One region of the Paenarthrobacter sp. R1 genome, then DNA from elsewhere that is predicted to be linked to it. Evidence: riboswitches for the same ligand, from Rfam matches in the RefSeq annotation. Region 1 holds a riboswitch; each other region holds the start of a gene.
The links. Region 1 has a riboswitch for cyclic di-AMP ahead of QN084_RS13695 (NlpC/P60 family protein). Riboswitches for the same ligand answer to the same signal wherever they lie in the genome.
Positions count from the first base shown of each region.

Region 2: another riboswitch for cyclic di-AMP. It lies ahead of QN084_RS16645 (M23 family metallopeptidase); the one in region 1 lies ahead of QN084_RS13695 (NlpC/P60 family protein).
Region 3: another riboswitch for cyclic di-AMP. It lies ahead of QN084_RS01095 (NlpC/P60 family protein); the one in region 1 lies ahead of QN084_RS13695 (NlpC/P60 family protein).

Region 1 covers NZ_CP127115.1:2,805,233-2,814,964, forward strand. Annotated here, with positions in the region: gene QN084_RS13670 (NAD-glutamate dehydrogenase) at 1-1,302, opposite strand, end outside; gene QN084_RS13675 (hypothetical protein) at 1,370-1,861, opposite strand; gene hutG (formimidoylglutamase) at 1,927-2,874, opposite strand; gene QN084_RS13685 (NCS2 family permease) at 2,950-4,392, opposite strand; gene QN084_RS13690 (copper resistance CopC family protein) at 4,506-5,144, shown strand; cyclic di-AMP (ydaO/yuaA leader) riboswitch at 5,324-5,486, shown strand; gene QN084_RS13695 (NlpC/P60 family protein) at 5,490-6,275, shown strand; gene QN084_RS13700 (FAD-dependent monooxygenase) at 6,422-7,030, opposite strand; gene QN084_RS13705 (universal stress protein) at 7,455-8,492, shown strand; gene QN084_RS13710 (PEP/pyruvate-binding domain-containing protein) at 8,514-9,732, shown strand, end outside.
Region 2 covers NZ_CP127115.1:3,420,252-3,429,983, reverse strand. Annotated here, with positions in the region: gene QN084_RS16655 (NlpC/P60 family protein) at 158-946, opposite strand; gene QN084_RS16650 (C40 family peptidase) at 1,041-1,784, opposite strand; cyclic di-AMP (ydaO/yuaA leader) riboswitch at 1,789-1,948, opposite strand; gene QN084_RS16645 (M23 family metallopeptidase) at 2,095-2,925, opposite strand; cyclic di-AMP (ydaO/yuaA leader) riboswitch at 2,930-3,146, opposite strand; gene QN084_RS16640 (iron-dependent transcriptional repressor DtxR) at 3,403-4,098, opposite strand; gene serC (phosphoserine transaminase) at 4,436-5,566, shown strand; gene QN084_RS16630 (DUF3027 domain-containing protein) at 5,639-6,289, opposite strand; gene QN084_RS16625 (cold-shock protein) at 6,299-6,682, opposite strand; gene QN084_RS16620 (hypothetical protein) at 6,876-7,091, shown strand; gene QN084_RS16615 (helicase-associated domain-containing protein) at 7,143-9,608, shown strand; gene QN084_RS16610 (DNA repair helicase XPB) at 9,657-9,732, shown strand, end outside.
Region 3 covers NZ_CP127115.1:226,435-236,166, forward strand. Annotated here, with positions in the region: gene QN084_RS01090 (heavy metal translocating P-type ATPase) at 16-2,238, shown strand; gene QN084_RS01095 (NlpC/P60 family protein) at 2,316-3,083, opposite strand; cyclic di-AMP (ydaO/yuaA leader) riboswitch at 3,087-3,284, opposite strand; gene QN084_RS01100 (heavy-metal-associated domain-containing protein) at 3,524-3,841, shown strand; gene QN084_RS01105 (hypothetical protein) at 4,116-4,586, shown strand; gene QN084_RS01110 (DUF305 domain-containing protein) at 4,732-5,373, shown strand; gene QN084_RS01115 (F510_1955 family glycosylhydrolase) at 5,474-6,355, shown strand; gene QN084_RS01120 (cytochrome c biogenesis CcdA family protein) at 6,360-7,109, shown strand; gene QN084_RS01125 (multicopper oxidase family protein) at 7,153-8,709, shown strand; gene lgt (prolipoprotein diacylglyceryl transferase) at 8,721-9,632, shown strand; gene QN084_RS01135 (thioredoxin-like domain-containing protein) at 9,629-9,732, shown strand, end outside.

The DNA.
Region 1 (9,732 bases):
GATCCGGAAGAAGACCCTGGCCATTGCGGATTCGCCCAAGCGCAACTCGAACTCGATGTCATCCGAGCCGAACGCTTCACGCAGTTCCCGTTCGATGTTCAGGCGAACGGCTGTGTTGTAACGACGGCGCGGTAGGAACACCAAAGCAGTCATGAACCGGCCGAACGAATCGGGACGAAGGAACAGCCGGGTGCTGTGCAGCTCCTGCAAGCGGAGAATCTCCCGGGCGTGCAGGGCCAACTGCGATGCCTCTATGTGGAACAGCTCGTCCCGTGGGTAGGCGTCCATCACGGCCAGGAGTTCCTTGCCGTGATGCGATGAGGCCGGGTAGCCCAAAGTCCGCAACGCCTCGGACACGGTGTCCCGGATGACAGGGATCTCCAGCACCGGGTGGGCCGAGGAGTTGGGCGAGAACAAACCCACGAAGGTGTGTTCCCGGGCGGCGGGCGTCCTTACCGTTACTTCGTCGAGGTAGGCATGACGGAGGACCGTGGAACGTTTGGTGGACTTGGTGAGCGTTAGGAGTGGGCCCTGCACCGTGGTGGGACTGTTGGGGTCTCCGGGCTCGCGCAGGATCCCCAGGCCGCCGCTCTGCCCGGTCGATCCGCCGGACCCGCCGGAGCCGCCGGCCCGGTAGCCCAGGAAGACGAAGTTTCCCGCGTCCAACCACCGCAGCAGCTGCTGTGCTTCACGGGAATCCTTCACTGCATCTTCGCCCGAGCCAGTGCCTGCTTCCAGTTCCGCGAGTGTCCGCTCCAAACCTGCGTGCATGGCGTCGGCATCTTCCGCGGCGGCCTGCACATCCTTCAACACGGCATGTATCCGGGCAGTCAGGAGTTCGGTGCCGTCCTCGTCCGCCAAGCGCGGGATGTCCAGCGCCATCCACGCTTCGGTGCGGTCGCCGTCGTCGTGCGTTGCCGGGGAAGGCGCCACCCCGGTGGGCAATCCCGTGCGGTGCGGACCGCTGCGGATTCGGGTGAGCCGGTGCGTTGCAGGGTCCCGTTCGACGCGGAACACCGGATGGACCAGGAGCCGGATGGACGAGGTGTCCCGGGCAATCTCGGCCGTGACGGAGGGGAGAAGGTACGGCAGGTCGTCCGCGACGATCGCCACCACGCTGGAATCGGTCTCGTGGAGGATGCCTACCAGGGCCTGCCCGGGCTCGCGGCGCTCGGCCAGTGTCCGATGGTAGCGGGCCCGCTCAAGGAGTGTCTCCGGAGTGTAATTGCGGACGTCGTCGTCCGATACGTGTTCGTAGTAGTCGGTCAGGAACCCATCGGCCGGCTCATTCCCGGGTGCCATGCTTTCATGATCGCCCTAAACCCCGCGAGATGACACTTAATGGCAATGTTTGGGCCGGACATTGCCATTAAATGCCATCTCGAGTTGCGGGACGACGTACGGGCCTGTGACCCAGCTTCGCCACGCCTGCGCCAATCAGCAACGTGAGAATGGCCGCGGCGGCGTGGGTGTAGAGCATCAGGTCCGCCCCGTGGACGGCGCCGCCACCGGACACTGCGGCAGGGAGGTCCGCGGGGATCTGCCCCGTGCCGTGCAGGTGGTCCAGGGAACCGAGGCCGGGAAAGGAACCACCCAAGGCATCGAAGCCGAAGAACAGCACTTGCTGCGCCGCCCCGGAGATGAGCAGCAGCAAGATGGGTCCGTGGATCCAGTGTGTGATCAGCTGGGCCGCCAAGGCAGACAAAGCCACGAATCCCAGCAGGATGGGGATGGCCGGGGCGCTTCCACCGGAAACAACGTGGGCGCCCAGACCCAGGGCAACGGCCACCGGTCCGGCCACCCAGGACCACTTATTCCGGACAGTGCCCTTTCGCGGAACATCCACAGGAGTCGTGCTCATCGCCATCCTTCCCTCCACAAGGCTATGGGGATGATGTGCCCAGCAAAAGGGTTAGCCAAACACAGTTAGGCCAGCAGCGTGTTCACCAACCGAGCAGCCACCTTGGCGGTACGCCCGTCAATGTCGAACTCAGGATTCAATTCCGCCACATCAAGATGCACAAGCTTCCCGCTGGCGGCCACTTGCTTGCAGACGGCGCTGATCACCGGCAGCGGCACTCCGTACGCGGCCGGAGCGCTGACGCCGGGCGCCACCGCTGCGGGCATCACATCAAGGTCGATCGTCAAGTAAAGGACGTCGATGCCTGCCAGGAAATCGGCCACGAACGTCTCCACGACCTCCGGCGCGCACCCCTCGTCCAATAGATACTTCACGCCCAGCCGCTCCGCTGTGTCGAACAGGGTCCGCGTGTTGTTGGGTTCGGAAATACCGACGACGGCGTACTGCAGTTCCCGGCCAGCGGCGGCTTCCTCCTGGGCCATCTGGAGGAACGGCGTTCCCGAGCTCGGGACGGGCTCGTCGCGCAGGTCAAAGTGGGCGTCAAGGTTCAGCACACCCAGCCGTTTGCCGCGCAGGACTTCGGAGCCGGCCACCCCCAGGTAGCTGGCGAACGCGGTTTCGTGGCCCCCGCCAAGCACAACGGTGAGGTTGCCGGCGTCGAGCAGTCCGGAGATGGCACGTCCGGCGCGTGCCTGGCCGTCCTCCAGCTGGTCGCCCTCCACCACCACGTCACCGGCGTCGAACACCTCCCGGTCCAGGTGGAACGCCAGCGGACCAAGCGCCGCACGGATCGCGGCCGGAGCCGCGGCAGCACCCACCCGCCCCTTGTTGCGGCGAACCCCTGCGTCGCTGCAGAAGCCCAGTACGACGGCGGAGCGCACGCCGGCAGCGGCGGTCCCGGCAGCGTGGGGAGCCACAGCTTGCCACCACCGGCGGTGCTCGGGGCCGTCGCCGTCGAAGCGGCCGGTCCACGCGGTGGGGGTGACGTCTACGGCGGGGGCGCTGGTTTCCATGGTTTAAGCACACCGGACCCGGACTGCCAATGCCAGCAGTTCCGGGCCCGGAGTGTCTGTAATACCGGAATGAGGTTACTTCACCCCGAGCAGTTCCTCCACGGTGCCGATGCCGAAGAACAGCAGGAATGCGGCAGCCACAGCCCACATCAAGGGGTGTACCTCGCGGGCGCGGCCCTGGAACGTGCGGATCAGGACGTAGGAGATGAAGCCTGCGCCGAGGCCGTTGGCGATCGAGTAGGTGAACGGCATGAGGGCGATGGTCAGGAACGCCGGGATGCCGACGCCCCAGTCCTGCCAGTCGATCTTGCCCACCTGCGAAACCATCATGAAGCCCACCACAACAAGGGCGGGCGCAACGGCTTCGAAGGGAACCAGGTTGATCAACGGCGTAAAGAACATGGCCACCAGGAACAGGACACCGGTGACGATCGAGGCCAGGCCGGTCCGGGCGCCTTCGCCAATGCCGGCGCCGGATTCGACGAAGATCTGGTTGGAGGACACCGAAGCTCCGCCACCCACAATCGCGCCGAGCGCATCAACCTGGAGAACGCGGTCCACATTGGGGATGTTGCCGTGCTCATCCACGGTTCCGGCCTCATTGGCCAGGCCCACCATGGTGCCCATGGCGTCGAAGAAGATGCTGAGCAGGATCACGAAGGCCAGCAGGGCGGCACCGATGAAGCCAAGGTGTTCGAAGGCGCCAAAGGGGTTGGCCTTGCCGATCAGGGAAAGGTCCGGAGCGCCCCACTCGGACACTTTGGGCGCCACGAGCGACCAGCCACGGGGGTTGATGGTGGTGCCGTCGTTGCTCGGGCCGATATGCAGGGTGAATTCAAGGATCGCAGCCAGCGCGGTGGAGACGATGATGCCGATCAGGATGGCACCGCGTACCTTGCGCACCACCAGCGCGATGGTGAGGACCAGGCCGACCGCGAACACCAGCGTCGGCCAGCCCAGGAGTTTGCCGTCCACGCCCAGGCCCAGCGGAACGGTGGTTCCGGCGGCGTCGGGGATGCGGCGCACGAAGCCGGCGTTGACCAGGCCGATCAGCGCAATGAAGAGACCGATGCCCACCACGATCGCGGTCTTGAGCGCCTCGGGGACGGCCTTGAAGACGGCGGTCCGGAACCCGGTGAGGACAAGGATCAGCATGGTCAGGCCGGAGAGGACCACCAGGCCCATCATGTCCGGCCATGTCAGGCCCGGGTGCGAGGCGACGGTGACGGCCACGAACGCGTTGACGCCCAGACCTGTGGCTACGGCAAAGGGATGCTTGGCCCAAGCACCCATGAGGATGGTCAGGATGCCTGCCACGAAGGCCGTGGTGGCGGCGACGGCCGTGAAGCCCAGCGATGCCCCGCTCGAGTCAGCCCCCGACAGGATGAGGGGGTTCAGGACCACGATGTAGCTCATGGCAAAGAAGGTCGCGAAGCCGCCACGGATTTCCCGCGAATACGTGGATCCACGTTCGGAGATCTTGAAGTAGCGGTCGATTGCAGAACCCTGTTTAAGCATGGATGTCTCCGGGGATCGTGTGAGTGTGCTCTCAAATCCTATGCCCGCCCGTGCGGGGAGGCCTGACGATTCGCCTAGTCTGTAAGGAAGCCAACATTAGGAGAAACCGCCCCATGCGCACCATCCGCCCGCTCCTGGCCGCCGTCGTTGCTGCCCTCGCCTTCGCCTCGGCGCTGCTTTTCGGCGCCGCCCCGGCATCGGCGCACGACGCCGCAGAATCCACGAGTCCGGCCAGCGGAGCCACGGTTGCGGAAGTTCCGGCATCGGTCTCCGTCACGTTCAATAACCGGCCGCTGGCTATTGGTTCGGGCATGTCGGTGACCGCGGGCGGGGAGAACTGGGCGGACGGCGCCGTGCAAATCATCGACAACCAGGCGGTCCAAAAACTGCGCCCCGGCGCTCCGGCGGGCCAGTACACGGTGGTTTGGCGCGTCGTCAGCTCCGATTCGCACCCCATCGAGGGCACCTTTACGTTCACGGCAACAGCAGGAAGCACGACGTCGGAGGGGGCCACCGCGGGAGCCTCGCCGTCCGCGTCGGGCCAGGCAGGTTCGGGCACTGTTCCGAGCGCAGGAACTGCGGCCCCCGGAACCCCCGTCAGCGAACCCGCTCCGGACGCCTCCCAGCCGTTCCCGTGGAGCATCGTGGCGTTTGCTGCATTAGCTGTTGCGCTCGTTATTTTCCTGGCCGTTACAGCCCGTCGGAAATTGGCTGCCTCCAATGATGCCGAGGGCGATAAATCCGCGGAATGACGGGGTTTTCTACATACCTGCGAAAATCTCGAAACGGTTACTGCGACACGCTCGACGCCCACTTCTCGTTACTTAAATGTGACTTTGCCGTGATCATCGCGTACGGTAGTACCTGTGCCCGATCCGCATTCGGCGCACTTCCGGCCTGATTGCCTAGCTCTGCCGCAGGTCGGAATCCGTTCGCAGACATACCTACGGCAGAGACGGGGAACCCATTTTAGGCCGCCAATGAGCGCGCCTTGGGGTGAAGCCACGAAGCTTCCGCTGAACAGCGGTGGATAGTGGCCGGGTGACTCCCATCCGAATCCGACAGCTAACCTCGCAGGCATCGGGAGAGGCTCTTTCATGTCTTCACGCATTCTTCGCGGCCGTCGTAAGGCGGACAGCGTACGCCCCAATCCGTTCATCTCCATCTCCAAGGCAGTTGCCAGCAACGCTTCAGGCGCTGGCCGCCAGGCAGCCGTCATCGCTGCAGCTTCGGGTCTTGTCCTGACCGGTTCCATTGCTGCGCACGCTGCCGAAACTCCGGCACAGGCTCCGGTCCAGCGGGACTCCAGCCCCGCCACGGTTGCTGAAACCGTTGCCGAAACCCCCAACAAGGTTGTCACTGCCGCAGCAACGGCCACCGTCAACTTCGAGCGTCCCGCTGTTGCTTCCGTGGCAGCACCGGTCATCGAGAAGCCGGCTCCGGTTGTTGAGGCTCCCAAGAAGGCCGCAGCCAAGGCTGCTGCTCCCGCCGCTACCGCCACGGTTGCTGCTTCCGCACCTGCCGCTGCTGCTCCCGCAGCACCTGCCCCGGCACCCGCTGTTGGCGGCGTCAGCGCAGCAATGGTTGCCTCGGCTTACGCCCAGATCGGTGTCATGCAGGACTGCACCGCCATGGTCGAAAAGGCCCTCGGCTCCGCAGGTATCCCGGTGGGCGACCTTGCACCCATGCAATTCATGAACTACGGCAAGGTTGTCAGTGATCCCCAGCCCGGTGACATGATCGTCCAGTCCGGCCACGTTGCCATCTACATCGGCAATGGCCAGGCCATCTCCGGTGGCATCAACGGTAACCAGACCGGCATCCACCCGATCAGCTGGCTGACCGCAACCGGCCCGCTCACGTACGTCCGCGCCGGCGCATAAGCTTCACGCTTCACAAAAAGGCCGGCACCCCGGAGGTTTCTCCTCCCGGGGTGCCGGTTTTTTGGTTTAAGGCTTTTGGTCTAAGGCCCCTGCTCCAAGAGCCCTGTTTCCGGGCTGCCTTGGTGCCGCTGTGGGGGTTGCCGGGCTTAGGCGATCGCGAGGCCGGGCGCTGCTGGAAGTGCCACCTTCGAAGAGATGGCCTGCCCCACCGCCTTGGCCTGGCGGAGGACTTCCTTGGGGGTTGGAGTGATGAGTTCTCCCACTCCCACCAGATGCATGCCCACCGCGCGCATGGCGGCCACAAGGTTCTGACCAACGGCAATCCCCAGCTCGGCCAGCATCTTGCGTAGCTGGCTCTGCGCGCAACGCGTCACTACAACGTGGTCGGCAAGGAGAATGCCGTGCGCCGTGTGGACGGCCCATTGACGAGGGGATGCGAGGGGAGTTTCTGCAGCCGTGAGCAGGTCCAGCCGGACCGCCTTGGTGGTGTTGCGTACATCCAGGTGGTGACTGGCCGCGTAGTTCCGCAGGTGGCGGAGGATCTGGTTCCGTTCCAGCATGGAAGCGGGATCGGCTACCTCGCAGCGTTGCAGCATGCCGGTATGCACGGAAGGACCCGTCTGTGCCAGTGGGCCGAAGCCGTCCACCACGATCGAGCCCACGCCGTAGCGGCTGAGTTCGCTGGCCACGGCGAGGCCTGAGAGTCCGGCTCCGATCACCACGGTGGTGGTTCGCTCCGTGGCGGAATCAGGCATGAGTGACACTGCGTGGTTCCTCCTTGACGTACGTGCCCAAAGGCAGGATTGGACGCTTCCGGTTCCCCCAAACGGTCGCAAATAAATGGCCGGTATGTGTTCTGGAACACTCTCCCCGGCCATTCGGTGACTCGAACACTACAGAACTTTTGGGGCGTTGGGTAGCCTTCCTGACAGCGTGTTATTACTTCTTCCCGGGGCGTCCCGGGAGGGCCTTGAAACCGAGCCCGGACCGTTATGCAGATAGCGGAAAAGCCGCCTTGATTCGCTATAAGCAAACGAGAATAGTTGGCATTGGACGAGGAAGTCCCGTGGCTTCCTCGTTCACGGACATTAGCGCACAACGTGAGGTGTAACACCCCTACGTTGAACCTCTGGCAGAATGGCCGGAACATCAAGCAGCAGGTGGAGAGGCGGGCCCCAAATGGACCAGCACGGTAGTCACGTTGAACATCCCCGCGGCGGTGACGCGGAAGCAGTAGCACCGGGCGGCATCGTGGTTGGAGTGGACGGCTCCGAACACGGACAATGCGCTTTGGTGTGGGCAGCGCGTGAAGCCGAACGCCGGCAACTTCCCTTGCACATCGTGACCGCTTATTCAGTGCCGATCTTCGCCGCCTCAGGGTTGGACGGCGGATACGCAACGGTGGACGACTCGATGATCCGGGAAGGCGCCGAAGCCATCGCCAAACAGGCCGTGGAGAAGGTTTCCGGCTACAACATCGACGTTGACGCCTCGGTGGAGAACGGGGATGCCGCCGGTGTCCTGCTGGATCTCTCCGCGGAAGCCGCCCTCTTGGTTTCGGGCAGCCGCGGACGCGGTGGATTCGTCGGCCGTCTGCTGGGCTCCGTCAGCAGCGCGCTGCCGGCCCACGCGAAGTGCCCCACAGTGACGGTGCCGTTGTATTGCGCCGACCGCCTGGGCCAGAGCACCGAGGACAAGCACATCAAGGCCGAACACGCGAAGGCCGGTCCCCGCACTGTGGAGAACATTGTTGTAGTTGGTGTTGACGGCTCCGAACAGGCGCGAGTGGCGGTCCTGGAGGCTGCTGAACAGGCAGAACGCATGGGCGCGAAGCTGCGGGTAGTCTGCGCTGTGCCTCAGTACAGCGGCTCGCTGGCCTGGGTGCCGGCCCCCTTGGACAGGGATGCCCTGTTCGCGGATATCAAGGTCCAACTGGATGCCGGCGTTGCCTGGCTCCGCAGCCATTTCCCGCATCTCACGGTGGAAACCCAGCTGACAGACGGCTCTCCCGTGGACGTCCTGGTGGAGGCCAGCAGGGGAGTGGAACTGGTGGTCCTGGGCACCCGTGGACGCGGCGGGTTCGCCGGAATGCTCCTCGGTTCAACCTCGGACGGCGTGCTGCACCACGCCAAGGGACCGGTCATGGTGGTCCCGGATCGCGAAGACTCCAGGCTTGCGGACAGGCCCAAGTTCGGCCCCATGCTGGGCAACGACTAGGACCTGACGCTTCACGGCGGCATGGACGGTGAAGCGGCGGAAGGGCCGCAGCAGGGCGGGCAAACCGGGAAGGCTTCAACAGCCGGGTACGGTTTCATCCTTCCGTTGGACCGGATTCGTTCAGGCATGCTGGCGGAGGTTGGCGGCAAGGCCGCCAACCTTGGTGAAATGGCCACCGCCGGTTTGCCGGTGCCGCCCGGATTTTGCCTGACGACGGCGGCCTACCGCCGGGCGCTTGACGGCGCAGCGTTGGGTGAGGTGCTGGCTGCCCTGGACGGGACCGACGTCGTTGATTCTTCCCTTGATGCCCTGGCGGCCCGTGCCCGCTCCGTAGTGCTGGCTGCCGGTGTTCCTCCAGAGGTGGCCGAAGAAGTCCGCACGGCGTACAACAGGCTGGGCCCGGATGTCCCGGTTGCTGTCCGGTCCTCGGCCACGGCGGAAGACCTGCCTTTTGCGAGCTTTGCCGGCCAGCAGGACACTTTCCTGAATGTGGTTGGCGTGGATGCCGTGCTGGACGCAGTGAGCCGGTGCTGGGCTTCCCTGTGGACTGACCGGGCGGCGAGTTACAGGACTGCACACGGGATCCGGCATTCGACGGTGGCGCTCGCCGTTGTAGTGCAGCAGATGATCGACGCCGCCACCGCCGGCGTCATGTTCACGGCCAACCCGCTGACCGGGCGTCGGCAGGAGGCGGTCATCGATGCGAGTCCCGGCCTGGGCGAAGCAGTGGTCTCCGGCGCGGTGAATCCCGACCAGTACGTGGTGGATATCCGGAGCCTCCAGATCCTGACGCGCACCATCGGTGACCGTAGAGTCGAGATCCGGCCCCTGCCCGGTGGGGGGACTGAACGGGTTGAACACTCCGGACAGCTTGGAAAGACCGGGCTTGACGCTGCGGCGATCGGGACTGACGGCGAAGTTTCGCGGGTGGAACCTTGCCTCACGGACCACCAGATCCGGGCGCTCGCGGCCTTGGGCGACCGCGTGGAACAACACTACGCAGCTCCGCAGGACACCGAGTGGGCCATGGACCGGGACGGGAAGCTGTGGTTGACGCAGGCGCGGCCCATCACCACCCTGTACCCGCGACCAACAAGGACGCCGTCTTCCGGGGGCGAGCATGCGTTCTTGAACTTCAGCCTGGCCCAGGGCCTCACCCGGCCCCTGACGCCCATGGGGCTGGCGGGAATCAGGCTGATTGCTTCCTGCGTCGCCCGCCGGGCCGGCTTTGACGTGCCGG
Region 2 (9,732 bases), 620 kb from region 1:
GGCTGTGGATCGACACCATAAGAGTAAGCACTTATATGCCATATCAACGAATTATCAGTGGAATTAGCTTGTGATGTCGCCCACAGGCCCCGGCCCTGCCCCTTAAGACGGAAATACCCCGCAGGTGAAACCTGCGGGGTATTTCCTCAAAGTTCGATCAGCCGTTGACCCGGATGAAGACCGGACCGGAGCCGACGTTGACGCTGAACAGAGCAGTGGTGGATCCGTTCCATCCGCCATGCACTGCCATGCCGTTGCCGACGTAGACGGCGATGTGTGCCTGTCCGGCCAGACCACCGTTGGCGTAGTAAGCGAGGTCGCCCGGCTGGGCTTCCGCTGCGCTGACCGTACGTCCAAGGGAAAGGTAACCCGCAGGCCAGTCATGGAAGTTGATACCCACGGCTGCGAGGGAGTTGGTGACCAACATGGTGCAGTCCTGGGTCACGCCGAGCTGGGCGTAGGCTGCAGCGGCAATGGCCGCACCGAGGCCACTGGAAGCAGCCGGAGCCTTTGCTGCCGGTGCAGCGTTGCTGACTGCCACGGTTGCGCCGCCAGCAGCGTTGGAAGCTGAGGCAGTGGCTTCCTGTGCGGAGCTCTTCGCTTCAGCCTTGGCCGGGGCTTTCTCCACGACGGGCGCGGGCGCCTCGACCGTGGTGACAACCGGGCTCTCGTAGGAGATGGCAACGGTGGAGTCAGCGGCGATGGTGGACTGCACGACGGACTGGATGTCCAGGGAGGTGGTTGAGGTGGACTCGCGATCCACATTGGTATCCGCCGCATTGGCAGCAACGCCACTGGTCAGGACCAAGCCCGAAGCCGCGGCGATGACGGCTGCCTGGCGGCCGACGCCACCGGCGTTCACCGAAACTGCCTTTGCAATCACGGCAAGTGAGCTGGTCTTGGGAGCCTCGGCCCGGTGCCGCGCAACCTTGTTTGCACTGGTCATGATGATCTCTTTTCGTTTCCGCGTGCTGCTGGGAAGCACGCGGGTCATGGGCAGGCCAGCACCCGGGGGGCGCGCTGGCTTACCTGGACGGTTTTTAGCGCAGGGTGAAGAAGGAGGAGGTTCCGGTAGAAGCTACCGAGTGAAGCAGCGTGCCCTGGCTGGGGTTCAGGGCGCTGACCATCATGCCGTTGCCGACGTAAATGCCAACGTGGGCACCGCCGTTCTGCATGACGAGGTCGCCGGGAGCGGGAGTGCTGGTGGGCTTCATGGCGGTCCATGCATTGACGCGGGGGATGCTGATGCCGGCCTGCGCGTAAACCCACTGGGTGAAGCCGGAGCAGTCCCAACCGTTGGGGGTGGTGCCGCCCCAGACGTACGGGTGGCCGATGCCGGTGTACGCGATTGCTGCGAGGCCCGAAGCCGCGGCGCTGGCTGCGGAATCCTTGGAGCCGGCGGACTTGGCGGTGACTGCGCCCTCGCCCTGGCCGGCATTCTGGTTGCCGTTCGCCTGGGAGCGCTGCGTGGTCTGGGAAGCGCGCTGGATCTTGGGGGCTTCCTTGGTAACCACAACGGGGCTCTCAAAGGAAACAGTGGCGGTTGGTTCCGCCGTGACGACGGCGGTGGTCACCAGCTGCTGTGCGCTGGACTCAGCCTTGGAAACGTCAGTATCCGCTGCCTGGGCAGGAAGGCCGACGCTGAGGACCAAGCCCGATGCTGCTGCAAGGACTGCGGCCTGGCGGCCGACGGTTCCGGCATTCGCTGAAACAGCCTTGGAAAGAGTGTTCAACGGGGTAACCGCCTGGGCGCGGTGGCGCGCAGAAGTAGTGCGTGATGACACGAAGGTAGCCTCTCCCAATGCCTGCGAGGTGAGCTGTCGGATTCGGATGGGAGTCATCCGGCCACACGCCGTTGGAAGCGTTTGTGACTTAACCCCAAGGCCCTCTTTCGAAGACCAAAATTGGTTCCCCCGCCCCTGCCAGACGAATTATGCGAACGGACCTTGAGTGGTGGCAGAGCTAGGCAATCCACCCAAGTGCATCGGCCCCCTAAAAAGCCGATGCGCTTTGTACGGTACAACAGTTGAACGCAAATGTCACATTCAGATCACGGGGCGTGTCAAGAATGCGAGAGACGACCATCAACTCGGGTTATAGCCAGCCCATGGGGTCGACGACTTCGCCGTTGACCTGGACTTCGAAGTGGAGGTGGCAGCCGGTGGAAGCGCCCGTGGTGCCGCTCAAGGCAACGGTGTCTCCGCGATTCACGGTGTCGCCGACCTTGACGTTGAATGACGACAAGTGGTTGTAGGTGGTTTCCAGGCCGTTGCCATGGTCCACCACCACGCGGTTGCCTCCACCGTATTCGTGCCAACCCGCAAAGGTGACCTTGCCCGCCGCAGCAGCGTGGACTGCCGTGCCGCACTGGGCCACGAAGTCCTGGCCGCGGTGGAAATCGCCGCTGCCGCCTGTCAGCGGACTGATGCGGTAGCCGAACGGTGATGCAGTGCTGAGGGTGTCCAAGGGGCTGGCCATGGTGCCCTTGGAGGAGCTGGCCTGGATGCTTCCCACGGACTGGGCGCTCAGCAACTGCTTGAGCTTGCCGTCGGGATCCGCCTTGGTTGCCACCGCGGCGCGGCTGAAGTCGATCTTGGCGGACGCTTCCGCGGAGACCTCTGGCTGGCTCCCGCCGCCCACGGCCAGTGCGGCCTCAGTCTGCCCGGACTCGGACGTGGCCATGACGGGACTCGTTGCAGGCAGGCCGACAGTGAGCGCAAGACCGGTAGCAGCGAGTGCTACGCCGGCCTTCTGCCCTACACCACTGGCTGCTGCGAAATCGGCCACCTGGCGCATCGGGCTCTTACGGCGGCGCACCTGACGCTGGGTGTCACGGGGCCGGATCTCCGATACTACGCGGGCTGGCCGCAGCTCAGTAGCGGGGCCGGTAGCGCGTCGACGGCCCCTGACGTTCTGCGAAGTCAAACTCTGTTCCTCTCTCAAAAGCCTGCGAAGTTAGCTGTCGGATTCGGATCAGAGAGTGCAAAGACCCGGCCCGCACGCAGCGCTCACGGCACACAGGTATCCCAGGAGGGAATTGCGTAAGTAAGGCACTGCTGCTGCGGACTTCACCCCAAGGCTGCTTCTCTAGGCAGCCGATTGTGGTTCCCCCGCCTCTGCCAGTAGATGTTTAACACCCCTGATCTGCTGGCAGAGCTCGGCTCCAGATCAGGTAACGCTTTGATATCGGCGCTAGTAGATAACTATAGGGGATTAAGGCCCGCGGTAATAAATTCGTTATCTACAGGGCGGTCGTTTTTTGCCTGCTCCCCTTATCACCTATCCGCGGAAACCGCAGGTCACACCGCCGCGCGGCGGCGTGACGTGAGATCAACCACGCCCATGGCAAGGCAAAGGCGCCCACATGGAGTGAACGCCTGCACCCTGCCGGCCTTTCGCTTGCTAGCCGACTGCCACGAATACGTGGGCAGCTACTTCCGGCGGCAGCTCGAGGGCCCCTTCAATCCCCGGCACCCGGACGGAGATGTAGTCCCCCACGCGCTCCAGGGAAACGGCTGCACCCGGGCGGATGCCGCCCTCGTCCAGCTGGGTCAGGAGTTCGGGCTCAACCTGAATGGGCTCGGCGAGCCGGCTCACCACAACGCGGGAGTCGGCAGCGTAACCATCCATTGCCTGCAGGAGGTTGACGTCCGGGCGGAAGGGAGCTTGGACAGCGAGGCCGCCCAGGGCCTCCAGGCCGGGAATCGGGTTCCCGTACGGGGATTGCGTGGGATGCTCCAGCAGTTCATACAGCCTGCGTTCCACGCGTTCGCTCATCACGTGCTCCCAGCGGCACGCTTCGTCATGGACGTACGCCCAGTCGAGGCCAATGACGTCGGCAAGGAGGCGTTCAGCCAAGCGGTGCTTGCGCATCACTTCGGTGGCGCGCTTGCGGCCAACTTCCGTGAGCTCCAGGTGCCGGTCATTGGACACCACCACCAGGCCGTCGCGCTCCATGCGTCCGATCGTTTGGGAGACTGTAGGACCGGAGTGGCGCAACCGCTCAGCGATGCGGGCGCGGAGAGCCACGATGTTTTCTTCTTCAAGTTCCAAAATGGTCCGAAGATACATCTCAGTGGTATCGATCAGATCCGTCATCCAGCTCAGCTCTCCTCGAACGCAGTTCTTGCGTAATGTCCACCGTACCGCGTCCGTAGAGGCTGCACGTCCCCCTGCGCCACCCTGTGAACGCGTACCCCAGCCTAGCTTATTTGGAATTACTCTTGATAATTTTCGAAGGGTCACAAAGGTTCCGGGTACCTTGCCTCCACCCCCTTGACGACGGGAACGCGCGCGACCACGTTCCACGTGGCGGACTATGACACCACCGGGTACGCGCACCCGCGCCTGTTCAGGCAGAATTGGGGGTGTCGAAGGGGCAGTTGATGCCACCTGCCACCTCCCCGTCTTTGACCGATACACATTGGAGCCACGCGTGAGCGACACCAGCATCACCATTCCCGCCGACCTGCTGCCCAAGGACGGAAGGTTCGGCGCCGGACCGTCCAAGGTCCGCCCGGAGCAGATCGAAGCCCTGTCCGCTGCATCGAAGACCATCCTTGGCACCTCCCACCGCCAGGCACCGGTCAAGAACCTCGTAGGCTCCGTTCGTGAGGGCCTCAGCCAGTTCTTCCGTGCTCCTGAAGGGTACGAGGTAGTCCTCGGCGTCGGTGGCTCAACGGCGTTCTGGGATGTCGCGGCTTTCGGCCTCGTGGAAAAGAAGGCCCAGCACCTGTCCTTCGGCGAGTTTGGCTCCAAGTTTGCAGCCGCCACCAACAAGGCTCCGTTCCTGGACGAGTCCTCCATCATCAAGTCCGAGCCCGGGACCCGCCCCGCTCCAGCTGCGGAAGCCGGCGTGGATGTATATGCGTGGCCGCAGAACGAGACGTCCACCGGTGTGGCTGCGCCGGTCAAGCGCGTTGCCGGCGCCGATGAGGGTTCCCTGGTGCTGGTGGACGCTACTTCCGCAGCTGGTGGCCTTGACGTGGATGTGGCTGAGTCCGACGTCTACTACTTCGCACCGCAGAAGAACTTCGCATCCGACGGCGGCCTGTGGCTCGGCCTCTTCTCCCCCGCGGCGCTTGAACGCGCTGCCCGCATCAAGGCAAGCGGCCGCTGGATTCCTGATTTCCTTGACGTGCAGACCGCCATCGATAACTCGAAGCTGAACCAGACATACAACACGCCTTCGCTTTCCACCCTGGTGACCCTGGATGCGCAGGTCCAGTGGCTCAACAGCAACGGCGGCCTAGACTTCGCCAGCAAGCGCACGGCAGATTCTGCCAGCCGCGTCTACTCGTGGGCAGAGTCCTCCGAATTCGCGACCCCTTTTGTTGCCAACCCCGAAGAGCGGTCCAACGTCATTGCCACCATCGACTTCGACGATTCGATCGATGCCGCGGCCATCGCCAAGGTGCTGCGCGCCAACGGCGTGGTTGACACCGAGCCCTACCGCAAGCTGGGCCGCAACCAGCTGCGGATCGCGACGTTCGTTGCGATCGAACCGGACGACGTCTCCGCCCTGCTCGCCAGCATTGACTACGTGGTGGGCGAGCTGAAGAAGTAGCCCCCACAAATAATCGGCGCCTGCCGGGAGAAGCTCCCGGCAGGCGCCGATTATTTTTAAAGTCTTGGTGGATCAGGCTTCCGGGGAGTCTGCAGGCTCCTGCACGGCGTCCTCGGCGTCCGCGTCGGCATCGTCCGCGTCTTCGGCCGGTTCATTCCTGGAAGCCTCGGCTTCAGCTTCTTCCGCCTGCACGGCTTCTTCCGGGACTTCTCCGGCGGTCTCCTCGACCAATGGCGTCTCGTCTTCCGGCCGGACCCGCTTGGCCCACGGGACCCACTCGGGCGCGAGGATGGAGTCCTCCGAGGGCAGCAATCCCAGCTCGCTCACGGTCACAATCTTGGAACGCGAGTTCCGGGTGACCACGGCGTACCACTGCCACCCGCCATAGCCGGGCAGCTTGGATTCGAACAGGTGGGTGACAACGCGGTCGCCCTCGGATTTGGCCCCGATGTGGGCGCCTACCTCGCCGGGCTTCGCGATACCCTCCACTGCTGTCCGGGCCACGTCGACGGCGGCAGCCAGGAACGCGTCCGGCTTACCGGTGCGCCACACCGGAACTCCGGCGCGGGGCTTCGGCGCAGCACCCTTCCGCGCGGGGACTTCCTTGGCTGCCGGGCCGGCCCCGCTCGCAGGGGTCTCCCCGTTGGCAGGAGCCTCGGCAGCGGAGGCAGCATGAGATGCGTTCCCGGCGGCCTGCGTATCCTGTGCGGATTCGGAAGTCATGGCTGTTCCTTAGGCTTCCAGCTCGTCGGCAACCTTGCGCAGTGCCGTACCGATTGCCTTCGCCTTATTGCCTTCCGGGTACTTTCCGGAGGACAACGTGCCGGAGAGGTTGTCCAGCACAGTGACCAGGTCCTGGACGAGCGGAGCGAGGTCCCGCGCGTTCATACGCTTGGCCTTGGCGATGGAGGGGGTCTTGTCCAGGATACGCAGGCCCAACGCCTGCGCCCCGCGGCGACCGTCGGCAACGCCGAACTCCACCCGGGTTCCCGCCTTAAGCTCGGTTACGCCCGCGGGCAGGGCCGTCTTGGGCAGGAATACTTCCTGGCCGTCTTCGGCCGCGAGGAATCCGAAGCCTTTGTCCTTGTCATACCACTTGACCTTGCCGGTGGGCACGTAATCAACCTTCTTCGTTCTTGCGTGGGAAACACGTCAGGCCGGCGCCGCATCCACAGGGTCCTGCGGGATCAGGGGCGACAGCCCGGTCCGTGTGGGTCTGCTCCTTCAAGGTTATCCTGCCCGGCCCCCTATTCCCGCTTTGGCGCTTCGCGCTTAGCGGAAGCGCACGGCAACCGGATACCTTTGGAGCATGACTTCCCCGGGTTACCGCCGCCCCCTGACTGTTGCTGCCGCCGTCGTCGCCTTTGTTTCGCTGGCTGCCGTGGCAGCGGTCATGGCCATTGCCTTCAACGGCGGGGCCGCACCCGTATGGGTTACCTCGACTGCACTCTACGGACTGCCGATAGCCTTCATCATGGCCGTTTTCCTGGTGGTGGACGCAGCCCGCCAGCGCCGGCGCCAATAGCCGCTGCGGCGGGACAGGCATCTGCGTGCCGCTGGCGGTAACGTTGAACTGATGTCCCTGATTCGAGCGCTCAGCAAGGAACTCGAGGCGCGCAGCGATGCCTCGCTGCGGGCTTTGTTTGCCGCGCGGCCGGACCTCATCTCCCCCATGGCGCCGGACTTTGCGGCACTCGCGGCCAGGGCCAGCGCCCGGGTCAGTGTCCAGCGGGCCTTGGAGCGACTCACCAAGCCGGAAATGCAGGTCCTCGAAACCCTCCATCTGTGTACCAACACAGACACCGGACACAGTGCCTCCGCTGCCGGCCTGAAGAAGGTCATTGCCGGGTCAACCTTGTCCGCGCTTGAACCGATCCTCGCGAAGCTGCAGGAACTGGCACTGGTCCATCGGGCGGAACCGCCGGCATCTGCCCACATGCCGGCAGGGTCCCGGCAGCGTTTCTATTTGCCCGTGGGCAGCCTCAAGGATGTCATCGGCATCTACCCGGCGGGCTTGGGCCGCAGCTACACGGAACTCGTCAGGCTGCAGCCGGCCTTTGCCCAGCGCGTGGTCCAGCTTGTGTCCGAACTGCACCACAGCGGCATTGACATCCATCCGGCCAGCACCCCGATGGATGCTGCGCTGTCCCTGCAGAAATGGACTTCCACGCCCGAAGGCGTCCGGGCCATCCTCGCCACTGCTCCGGAGAGGACCACTGCCCTGCTGGACAAGTTCGGCAGCTGGGCCATGGGCGCCGTACCCCAGGCGCAAAGGCGTGCTTCTGTGACGCACGAAAGTGCCGACGTCGGACCGATCGACTGGCTGCTGGCCCGCGGACTGCTGGTCCCCCTCGATGCCGGGCACGTTGAGCTGCCGCACAGCGTTGGCATCGCCCTGCGTGGCGGCGTCATTGTGAACGACTTCAGTCTGGCCCCTCCTGTGCCGGAACTGGGGCACACCAGTGGCGCCCTGCGGCGCAACGCGGCCATGGGTGCCATCGCGGAGACGCTCAGGCTGTGCAATGAACTGCTGTTCGTCGTGCGGGAGCAACCGTTGGCCACCCTTCGCAGCGGCGGCGTGGGCGTGCGCGAGCTGCGCCGGCTTGCCGAGTCGATCCGGTGCGGGGTGCACCAAACGGCTGTCCTGCTTGAGTTGTGCGCCCTGTCCGGGCTGTTGCGCCTGGATGTGGACAGCTCCACCTGGGTGCAGTCCCCGGCGCTCGAATGGCCGGGCCTGCCCCGCCAGGAGCAGTGGTTGTGGTTGGTGAATGCGTGGCTGGCCAGCGAACGCGCCCCGTCCATGGTGGGCCAGCCCATCGCAGGAAACACCGGGGGCTCCCACCACGGCGCGGCCGGCAGCACCATCAACGCATTGTCCGCCGAAGCCCAGCGTCCCGATGCCCCTGTTGTCCGGCGCAGGCTTCTGGAGATCCTCGACGAACTCACCGCCGAGGCGGCAGCGCCGGATGGAAAGGCGCCGGTGCTCGATGCCCGCGCGGTCCTCCAACGCGCGGAATGGGCGCAGCCCCGGATGGCCCGGCGGTTCAGTTCCCTGGTGCGCGGCATCCTGGAAGAAGCTACTCTCCTGGGCCTCATGGGTTCGGGGGCGTTCACGCAGCTCGGTTCGGCCATCGCGGCGGGCCGCCCCGAACATGCCATGGCCATCCTTGGCGAACACTTGCCCGCTGCGGTGAACCACATCCTGTTGCAGGCTGACCTGACAGCCGTGGCTCCCGGATATTTGGCGCCTGAGCTCAGTGAGAGGCTGCTCCGGATGTCCGACGCCGAAGGGCAAGGGCCGGCGTCGATCTACCGTTTCTCCCCCTCCTCCATCCGGAGGGCGCTCGACGCCGGAGAGGATGCGGAATCGCTGCTGGCGTTCCTTCGGGAGCACTCGGCCACCGAGGTGCCCCAGCCGCTTTCCTACCTCATCCAGGACACCGCGTCCCGGCACGGCCGGTTGCGGATCAGTTCGAGCGCGAGCTTCATCCAGAGCGACGACGAATCGGCCATCTCCGAACTGTTGCTGGAAGCCCGGACGTCGGCCCTGAGCCTGGTACGCCTCGCCCCGACTGTCCTGACCTCCTCGGCCAGCCCGCGGGAAACCGCCAGGGTCCTGCGCGAGCTGGGACTATCACCTGCCGTGCAGGACGCCGAACCCGCCGTCGTACGCCTGAAGCGGACCACCGCCGTATCCGGCAGCGCCCGACCGGTTTATACAGCGCCGCGGACGGCTCCGCCGGACGACGACGTCGAGGCTCAACTGGCGATTCTGCGGCAGCACCGCAGCGTCCCGGGTGACGGGACGGGCGAGGCATCAACCCAGCTGGGCCTGGAGACCCTGCAGAAAGCAATCCGGATGAAGCAGGCAGTCACCATGAACGTGGTGGACAGCCTGGGGAATTCAAATACGGAAACCGTTGTTCCAGTCTCCGTATCGGGTGGCCGGGTGCGGGTTTTCGATCCCGCGAAGGACACCGAACGGGTACTGTCCATCCACAGGATCATCGATGTGGAGCCAGCCGGTGACCGGCACCCCTAGCTGCAGCAAACGGCGGGCCCGCGGAGGCGCGCAAGATAGGAATAAAGAGTGACCGACGGTCCGCTGATCGTTCAAAGCGATAAAACCATCCTGTTGGAAGTCGACCACGAGTTGGCTACCGAAG
Region 3 (9,732 bases), 2.2 Mb from region 1:
CTGGACATCCAGGGCATGACCTGCGCCTCTTGCGTTGCCCGGGTGGAACGCAAGCTGGGAAAACTTGACGGCGTCGAGGCGAGCGTGAACCTTCCGCTGGAGTCCGCGCAGGTCACTGTCCCGGACTCCATCACGGACCAGCAAATCCTGGACACCGTAACGGCAACCGGTTATTCGGCGGCGCTGAAGGCATCAGGAGGCTCCCGGGATGTACAGGACGCCGACGCCGGGACGACCATGGCGGAGGGACTGCTCGAAGGAGACCGGGAAACCAGGTCGGCCGGGTCGGTGCTGCTTCCGCGGCTGCTGCTCGCTGCGGCCCTCACATTACCGGTCGTCGTCATCTCGATGGTCCCGGCAGTACAGTTTCCGCATTGGGGATGGGCCGTCTTCGCACTGAGCCTTCCCGTCGTCAGCTGGGCTGCATGGCCGTTCCACCATGCTGCGGCTGTCAACGCGCGCCACTTTGCGTCAACGATGGATACGCTGGTTTCCATCGGGGTCAGTGCTGCTTTTCTATTCTCTGCATGGCAGCTGTTCGCTGACCCAAACCTGACCGCGCACACGGGAATGGCGATGGATGCCCATGCCCTGTACTTCGAAGTCGCGGCCGTCGTGACCACTTTCCTGCTGCTCGGCCGCTTTTTGGAAGCAAACGCGAAGTCGCGGGCAGGAAGCGCACTTCATGCCTTGCTGGACCTCGGGGCGAAGGAGGCTACGGTCCTCCGGGACGGCGTCGAGTCCCGGATTCCGGCGGACCGTCTCGAGCCCGGTGACGTGTTCGTCGTCCGCCCCGGCGAGAAAATACCCACCGATGGTTTCGTTGTCGAAGGCCAAAGTGTGGTGGATACATCCCTGATCACCGGAGAATCATTGCCGGTCGATGTAGGTGTTGATGACACCGTGATCGGCGCAACGATCAATGCCAACGGGCGGTTGCTGGTCAAGGCAACCCGGGTGGGCAGTGAAACGACTCTCGCGCAGATGGGGCGGCTGGTAAGCCAGGCCCAGAGCGGAAAGGCCCCGATTGCCCGGCTGGCGGACCGGATCAGCTCTGTTTTTGTCCCCGTCGTGCTGGTTCTCGCCGCAGTGACCTTCGGCGCATGGTTCTTTTCCACTACTGATCTGCAGCACTCCTTTACTGCTGCGGTGGCGGTTCTGGTGATTGCGTGCCCCTGCGCGTTAGGGCTGGCCACGCCGACCGCATTGCTCACGGGGACCGGCCGTGGCGCTCAGTTGGGCATACTCATTAAGAGCCCACAGGTCCTGGAAGACACTCGGACCGTAGACACCATCGTGCTGGATAAGACCGGCACCGTAACCACAGGCCAGCTCTCCGTTTCCGGAGTGCACTCCTTTACTTCGGCCACCGAAGAAGAGATCCTTTCCTTGGCCGGAGCAGTCGAGGTTGCCAGCGAACACCCCATTGCTCATGCCATCGCACGCGCAGCGACTGAGAAGGCGCCTCTGCTGCCTGTCGCAGGGTTTTACAGTGCACCCGGCGGGGGCGTCCGAGGAACCGTCAACGGCCGGTCGGTCGTTGCCGGCCGGGCGGCCTGGCTGGTGGAGAACGGTATTAACCCGGCGCCGGACCACTACGAAGCTCTGTCCGCCCAGGAGCAGTCCGGAGCGACTGTCATCTGGGTCGGCGTAGACGGGGAGCCAACAGGCCTCATTGCGCTGAAGGACACCCTCAAGCCCGGCTCTGCCGCCGCGATCGCGCAACTCAAGGAGCTGGGACTTAGGCCGATACTGCTGACCGGCGACAACGCCTCGGCTGCCTCGGCAGTGGCAGCGCAAGTGGGCATCCCCGCAGAAGACGTGCTCGCCGGCGTGCTTCCCGAAGGCAAGGTTGAGGCTATCCGCGGGCTGCAGGCCAGCGGGGCCACTGTTGCCATGGCCGGGGACGGGGTGAATGATGCGGCGGCGCTGGCCCAGGCCGACCTTGGCATTGCCATGGGCAGCGGGACGGATGTCGCCATCGCTGCCGCGGATCTTACGGTCATGGGAAGTGACCTGGGCCAGGTCGCGCAGGCCATCAAACTGTCCCGTCGAACCTTGGGGACGATCAAGACCAACCTGTTTTGGGCATTTTTCTACAATGCCGTCGGCATCCCGGTCGCCGCCCTGGGGCTGCTCAACCCGATGATTGCGGGGGCCGCGATGGCAGCCAGTTCAGTTCTGGTGGTCTGCAACTCACTGCGGCTGCGCCGTTTCGGGCGGCGTCACAAGGTGTAGTCCCCGGTGTCAGCAAGGGATGCTGAAGGCCTGTGAGTCACCGCCCCAAGGCAGTGACTCACAGGCCCCTCAGCGCTTTACTTGCCGGCCCGGACGAAGGTGACGGCGCCCTTGGAGGTCATCCAGGTCAGCGGGTGGACGGCGGTTTCGTTCTTGCCGTTCAGGCCGGAGCTGAGGACCTGGCCGTTGCCAACATAAATTCCCACGTGCCCGGGTTGCATCACCATGTCGCCGGGCTGGGGATCGGCAACAACGGTGCCGTAGTTCATGAACTGCATCGGGCCGAGGTCTCCGACCGGGATCCCTGCAGCGTTGAGTGCGTTTTCCACCAGCCGTGTGCAGTCCTGGATCATGCCGATCTGGGCATAGGCGGAGGAAACCATGATGGCGTTGACGCCGCCGGCGGCCGGCGCCCCAACAGGAGCCGCTGCAGGCGTGACGGTGATCTGCGCCTTAGCCTTAGCAGGTGCAGCCGGCGCGGTGACGGCAGGGGCTGCAGGCGCCTCAGCGACGACTGGCTTGGCTACTGCTACGACGGGCGCAGGCGTGGTCTCCACGGCAGGACGCTCGAAGGAGATTTGGACTGTGGCGTCCGCGCTGAGGGGAGTCTGTACCTGGCTGGTGAGTTCCAGGTTCGAGGTCGGCTCCGCATCGCGCTGAGTCGGGGCCGCGGCTGCCTGCTCGGCGATACCGCTGGTCAGGACAAGGCCGGACGCTGCCGCGATGACAGCGGCCTGGCGGCCCACACCGCCGGCGTTTGCAGCGACGGATTTGGACAGTACCGCGAGGGCGCTGGTCTGGACAGGGACCGCACGGCGGCGGCCGTGAGCTTTGCGAATGGGCATGAAAGGGCCTCTCCCACTGCCTGCGAGGTTAGCTGTCGGATTCGGATGGGAGACACCCGGCCGGGCCGGTACGCAAAACGCACCAGACACGGCTTCACCCCAAGACCCGCTTTAAGCAGGCCGTTGTTGGGTTCCCCGTCTCTGCCGGACGAAAGTTGCGAACGGATCCCGGGCAGCGGCAGAGTTAGGCAATCGACTCGGGAGTGCCGCATTCGGCGAAACCGGCACGGCTTAGACCGTAGTTCACACAAGCAGCATTTGTCACATTTGAATAACGGCGAGTCCGACGTCACACGTGTCCCATTTGTTGGAGATACCCCCCAGGGGTAAGCTATGGGTGTTGTCCGTGAAGTGGTATGTCCCGGCAGTGCACCGCACCGCCTCTCACAGCCGTTCAACCCCAGCGCCCATTACTCCTTCGTCAAGGAATGGAAACTGACATGTGTGGAACCGAAAACCGTACCCAGCTGCCGCTGGCCTCCTCCGCATCGGGGTGCAGCTGCTGCTCGACCGAAGCCTCCTCTGAGCCCACCACAGCCGCAGGCACCGGCGCCGTTGAATTCGCTTTGGATGGTCTGACCTGCGGGCATTGCGTGCAGACTGTTGAGAAGGCCGTCGCTGCCCTTGATGGTGTGGAATCGGCCTCCGTTGATCTCGTCCCCGGCGGCCGCTCCCGCCTGCTGGTGGGAGGCAGGGCCGATGAGGCAGCCGTGCGGGAGGCTGTCACCTCCGCTGGCTACACCCTTGCCAGCACCTAACATCCGCACTTCCACACTTCCACTGCGGACCTCCTCCCGGGGGCGTTGTGCACCCCGGGAGGAGGGCAATGGACGGGCCACCGGTCCCGCTGGCACACGGGCGGCCGGAATCCGCTCCTGAACAGGCGTCGCGGATCGCCCCGTTCATCACTAGCCGGTGGAAACAGTGAAACCAAATCCCATCCAGACGCGTTGAAAAGGCGGTAACCGGAAGGGACAACACCCCCTTGCCGGTACCCTTATGACATCGAACCTGCACGGAAAGGAGGAAGTTGTGACTACGACACCCTATGGTCGCTTCACCGCCTTCCTCCTGCGGGCAGGATTCCTGACCGCGGCCCTGGCCATCATTGCCGGCATTTTCGGCATGCACGTCATGACCGGTGCCCACCACATGGCACCAGGCCCTGGCATGACAGCGGCAGGCCCCTCCACGCTGCAGCTGCAGGCCATGCCGGCCGGCCACTCGCATGTAACGGGGACGACCACCGGCGCGGCCGCCATTGAGACTGCGGTCACCGGTGGCTCTTCTTCTACCTGCGCCCCGGCAGGTTCGTGCCCGGAAATGTCGGCCGGCGACGGTGCCTGCGTCCTGGCCCCGGGAAACACCACCCTCTCAGCCCCGATGCCGGGAACAGCCCCCTATGAGCTGCCTGCTATTGGTGCCGCCGCTGCTCTCAGCAGCACCTACTCCTACTCACCGGGCAGCCCCTCCCCCGGTGACCTCTGTATCAGCCGGACGTAAACCACTCCTCTGCGCCGAGCTCTCCACCGGCGCACCGTCCAGCCAATGACCTGCATGAAACAGCCGAGCCCGGCGCGGGTTTGCCGCTGCATGCCATCACCAAGGGCGCCCAGACGCCGCTGATACTTTTGAGGACCTGATTTTCATGAAAAAGACCCTGACAATTTCTGCTGCCGCCCTCGCCGCAGCCCTCGCTCTTGCCGGTTGCTCGGCCGGGTCGGGCTCCGGCAGTTCCGGGACCGGCAGCATGTCCGGCATGAACCACGGCAGCTCCGGGATGTCATCGGACTCCGCCCCGGCAACTTCAGCAGCAGCTATGGCTGAGTTCAATGACGCGGACACGATGTTCGCACAGATGATGATGCCGCACCATGTCCAGGCAGTAACGATGAGCGACATCATGCTCAAAAAAGCGGGCCTTCCCCCCGCTGTGACGGACCTGGCCACCAAGATCAAGGCAGCCCAAGGCCCGGAGATCGAAAAGATGACCAGCTGGCTTCAAAGCTGGGGCCAGCCCACGATGATGCCCACCGAGATGTCTTCTGCGCACAGCATGGAGGGGATGATGGGCGAGGATGACATGGCCAAACTCGAGGCCGCCCAGAGCGCCGAAGCCGCCAAACTGTTCCTGACCCAGATGATCGCCCACCACGAAGGCGCGGTCATGATGGCCAAGACTGAAACCACCAACGGCAAGAACGCGGACGCGGTCCAGCTCAGCGAGGACATCGTCAGCTCCCAGGACGCCGAGATCCAGGAAATGAAAGACCTGCTGGCCACCCTGTAGCCAGCATAAGTCCGGTGCCGGCCCCTTCCCCACCCCCCCGGGGGGCCGGCACCTCCCCTTCATTCTTCCCGGTTCATCCGGCCCACCCCTGGAGTTTCCCGTGCCCCTGCATTCTTCACCCCGTCACCGGCCTGTTGCTGCCCTCGCAGCGGCCAGCGCCCTGCTGTTTACGCTGTCCGCATGCACCCCGGGCGCAACCGCCGCTCCGGGCGCCACACCCGCTCCCGCCGCCTCAGGCCTGCCCAGCTCCCACGTCCACGGTTTAAGCGTGAACTCCGAAACCGGACAGATACTGCTGGCGACCCACGAGGGGCTCTTCGACATCTCAAAAAACACGAGTGTCAAAATTGGACCCACAAACGATCTGATGGGTTTCACGGCCGCCATGGACCAGGGCGTGTTTTACGCCTCCGGCCATCCCGGCAAAGACTCGACAATGCCCAATCCGCTAGGTCTGATCAAGAGCACGGACGGGGGAAAGACCTGGGAACAGGTCTCCCGGCAACGGGAATCGGACTTCCATGCGCTCACGACAACCAAGTCCGGAATCGTCGGCTTTGACGGAACAATGCGGACCAGCACGGACGGCACGACGTGGAAGCCCGCCGCTGCCGGCTTCACCCCGGCCGTCCTGGCCGGGAACCCGTACAGCGACACCGTGCTCGCAACAACCCCCGAGGGCGTCCAACGGTCGGCGGATGCCGGGACCACGTGGACCCTGGTCCCGGCGGCGCCGGTGATTCAGTTCGCCGCTTTCGCCAGCACCGCCGAAGCAACGGGTGTCGCCCCCGACGGCACCGTCTATATCTCCACGGATGGGGGCCTCAGCTGGAAGAGCACCGGAAAGATTGACGGCAGTGTCCAGGCCGTGGCCGCCTCCGAGGGATCCGAAGGCAGTCCGTGGATCTGGGCCGCCACCACTGCCGGGTTGGTCGTCTCTACCGACGGCGGGGCCACCTTCCGTCCCGCTGACGCCGCCTGAGCCGATGGACATCGGCGGGTTCTTTGCCTCCACCGTTACCTCCGGTGCGCTGCTGATTGCCATCCCGCTGGCAATGAGTGCGGGCCTGGTATCGTTCCTGTCCCCCTGCATCCTGCCCCTGGTGCCCGGCTATCTCGGTTTCGTCTCCGGCCTGACAGATCCGACACAGCCGAAGAACCGGCGCCGTGTCCTGGCGGGCGTGGGGCTGTTCGTGCTCGGATTCGCGGCAGTCTTCACCCTGTACGGGGCAGCATTCGGTGCGATCGGTTCCTGGCTCCTGCGGTGGCAGGACGCACTCATGCGCGGCATGGGCGTTGTGGTAATCCTCATGGGGCTGGCGCTCCTGGGGCTGATGCCGTGGCTGCAACAGACCCGCAAAATCAGCCTCGGCCGACGGACCGGCCTGGCCGGGGCCCCGCTGCTCGGAGTGGTCTTCGGGCTCGGCTGGACACCCTGCATGGGTCCTACCTTGAGTGCTGTACTGTCGCTGAGCGTCACAACAGGCAGCGCCGGACGCGGGGCGCTGCTGGCGTTCGCGTACTGCCTGGGGCTCGGCATTCCCTTTGCCCTCACAGCCCTGGGACTGGGGTGGGTCAGCAACGCTCTGACCTTCGTCCGCAAGCACATCCGTGCCGTCAACATTGCCGGCGCCTCCATGCTTATCGTCCTGGGCATCCTCATGGTTACCGGAGTCTGGGTCCAGTTCATCTATCAGCTGCAGAACCTCTCCGGAACCTTCCTCACCCCCATTTGACATCCGGCGGATGCTGCAAAGTCCGCCTACTGAAGGAACAGTTATGTACACCAACCTCAACCGTCGCCGCTTCCTGGCCTTGTCTGTGGCAACCGCCTCGGCCGCGGCACTGGCGGCCTGCACCCGGAACCCCGAACCGAGAACAACGGCAGAACGCGTTCTGCCCACCGACCCTGTAGTCACGGACTATGAATCCCGGCGCCCCTCCTCTGGGAACACCGTGAACCAGCCCCTCAACGCCGCTGCTTTCACTGCAGCGGTGGCCGGCAAAACCGTCAGCACCTGGGGCTACAACACAGGCCTGGCAGCTCCCACCATCCGTGCCAAGGCCGGGGACCGGCTCACCGTGAACCTGAACAATGCCCTGCAGGAGGAGACCTCCATCCACTGGCACGGGCTTGCCCTGCGCAATGATCAGGACGGCGTCCCAGGCCTCACTCAGGACCCCGTGGCCGCAGGAACCGAATTCGCCTACGACTTCCGGCTCGCCCACCCCGGCACCTACTGGTACCACTCCCATGTCGAAATGCAGCGCGAACGCGCCCTCTACGGAGCACTCATCATCGAGGATCCAGCCGAAAAACTCGTGTACGACCGGGACTGGGTCATCGTCCTCGACGACTGGATGGACGGCATCACCGGCACCCCGGACGACGTCGTGAAAGAACTCTCCGGCGGCATGCCCATGTCCGGCTCCATGCCCGGCATGGACCATGGATCCATGGGATCCACGCCCGCCCCCTCCGGAGGATCATCAGGCATGAAACACATGTTGATGGGCTCCCGCAGCGACTTCCTCGGCGGCGACGCCGGCGACGTCAGCTACCCGTTCCACCTCTTCAACTCCAAAGCCCCGGACCAGGCAGAGATCCTGACCGCCACGACGGGGCAAGTCATCCGGTTAAGGATCATCAACGCCGCGGGGGACACTGCCTACCGCGTCGGGATCCCCCGCCAAAAGCTCACCCTCACCCATACGGACGGGTTCCCGGTCCAGCACCAGGACGTTGACGCCGTCGTGCTCGGCATGGGCGAACGCATCGACGCCCTCCTCACCGTCAGGGAAGGCTTCACGCCCGTGATGGCGCTGGCCGAGGGTAAAACCGGCCAGGCACTCGGGTTCATCAGCACCGGCACAGGCAAACAGCCGCTTCCGGCAACACTGCCGAACAAGCTCGAAGGCACCGTCGTCGACGGCGGCCAACTGAAGGCCGACCCCACGGTCACCCTGGCGGACAAAGCCCCCGACCGGACCCACGACGTTCACCTCACCGGCACCATGGCGAAATACGACTGGGGCATCAACGGCAACCGCTTCGACATGACCAAGCCGCTCGAGAACGCCTTCGACATCAAGGCCGGCGAACGCGTCGAAGTGAACTTCATCAATGACACCGCCATGTGGCACCCCCTGCACCTGCACGGACACACTTTCCAAGTGTCCGGCGGGGGCGCGCGCAAAGACACGGTCATTGTCCGGCCCAAACAGACCGTGACGGTGATCTTCGACGCCGACAACCCGGGCCAGTGGCTCACCCACTGCCACAACGCTTACCATGCCGAACGAGGCATGATGGCCGTCTTCTCCTACACCAAATAAGGGACCTGACCATGAACGCCGCTGCCGCGATAGAACTGTTCTTTCCCTCCCCTACAGTCAGCGCCTTCCAGCTCGGGCCGCTGACCATACGCTTCTATGCCCTCGCCATCCTGGCAGGCATCGTGGTCGGCGTCTGGCTCACCGCCCGCCGGCTCCGGGCCCGGGGTGGCACCACGTCCCAGACACTGGACATCGTGGCATGGGCAGTACCCTTCGGCATTGTCGGAGGAAGGCTATACCACGTCATCACGGACAACCAGCTCTACTTTGCTCCGGGAAAGGACCCGTGGGGTGCGCTCCGGATCTGGGAAGGAGGTCTGGGGATCTGGGGAGCCGTCGCCCTCGGGCTCGTCGGCGCACTCATCGGCGCCCGGCGCGCAGGGGTCCCCTTCACCGCATTCGTGGACGCCGCCGCCCCAGGCCTGCTCATAGCGCAGGGGCTGGGACGCTGGGGCAACTGGTTCAACAACGAGCTCTACGGGGGGCCCACGGACCTGCCCTGGAAACTCCAGATCCATGCCATGAACCAAGCCACGGGCCAGGCCCTGACGGCACCTGACGGTACCCCCGACATCATCGGCTACTTCCAGCCGACCTTTCTTTACGAATCGCTCTGGTGTCTGGCGGCCGCGGCCCTGCTCATGTTCCTGGACCGTAAGTTTTCACTCGGCGCGGGATCAGTGTTCGCGTTGTACATAACGCTCTATACCGCCGGCCGGTTCGTGTTCGAGCTGATCCGCTCCGACTACGCCAACACCATCCTGGGGCTGCGGGTCAACACCTGGGTAGCGGCGCTGCTGTTCATCGCAGGGCTGGTTCTGTTCCAGATCCGCAGGCGCCGGCCACGCTCGGCCGTCGGGCAGGTCCACGGCAGCACGACCCGGCACACTCCTGACATTCAAAGCAAAGGAACACCGCTATGAGCAACGCGGATAAGCGACGCAGTGAACACCAGGCGATAGTTGCCTCGATCCGGGCCACGCAGAAAGCAAAACAACGCAAATGGAACCTTCTGGTCTATGG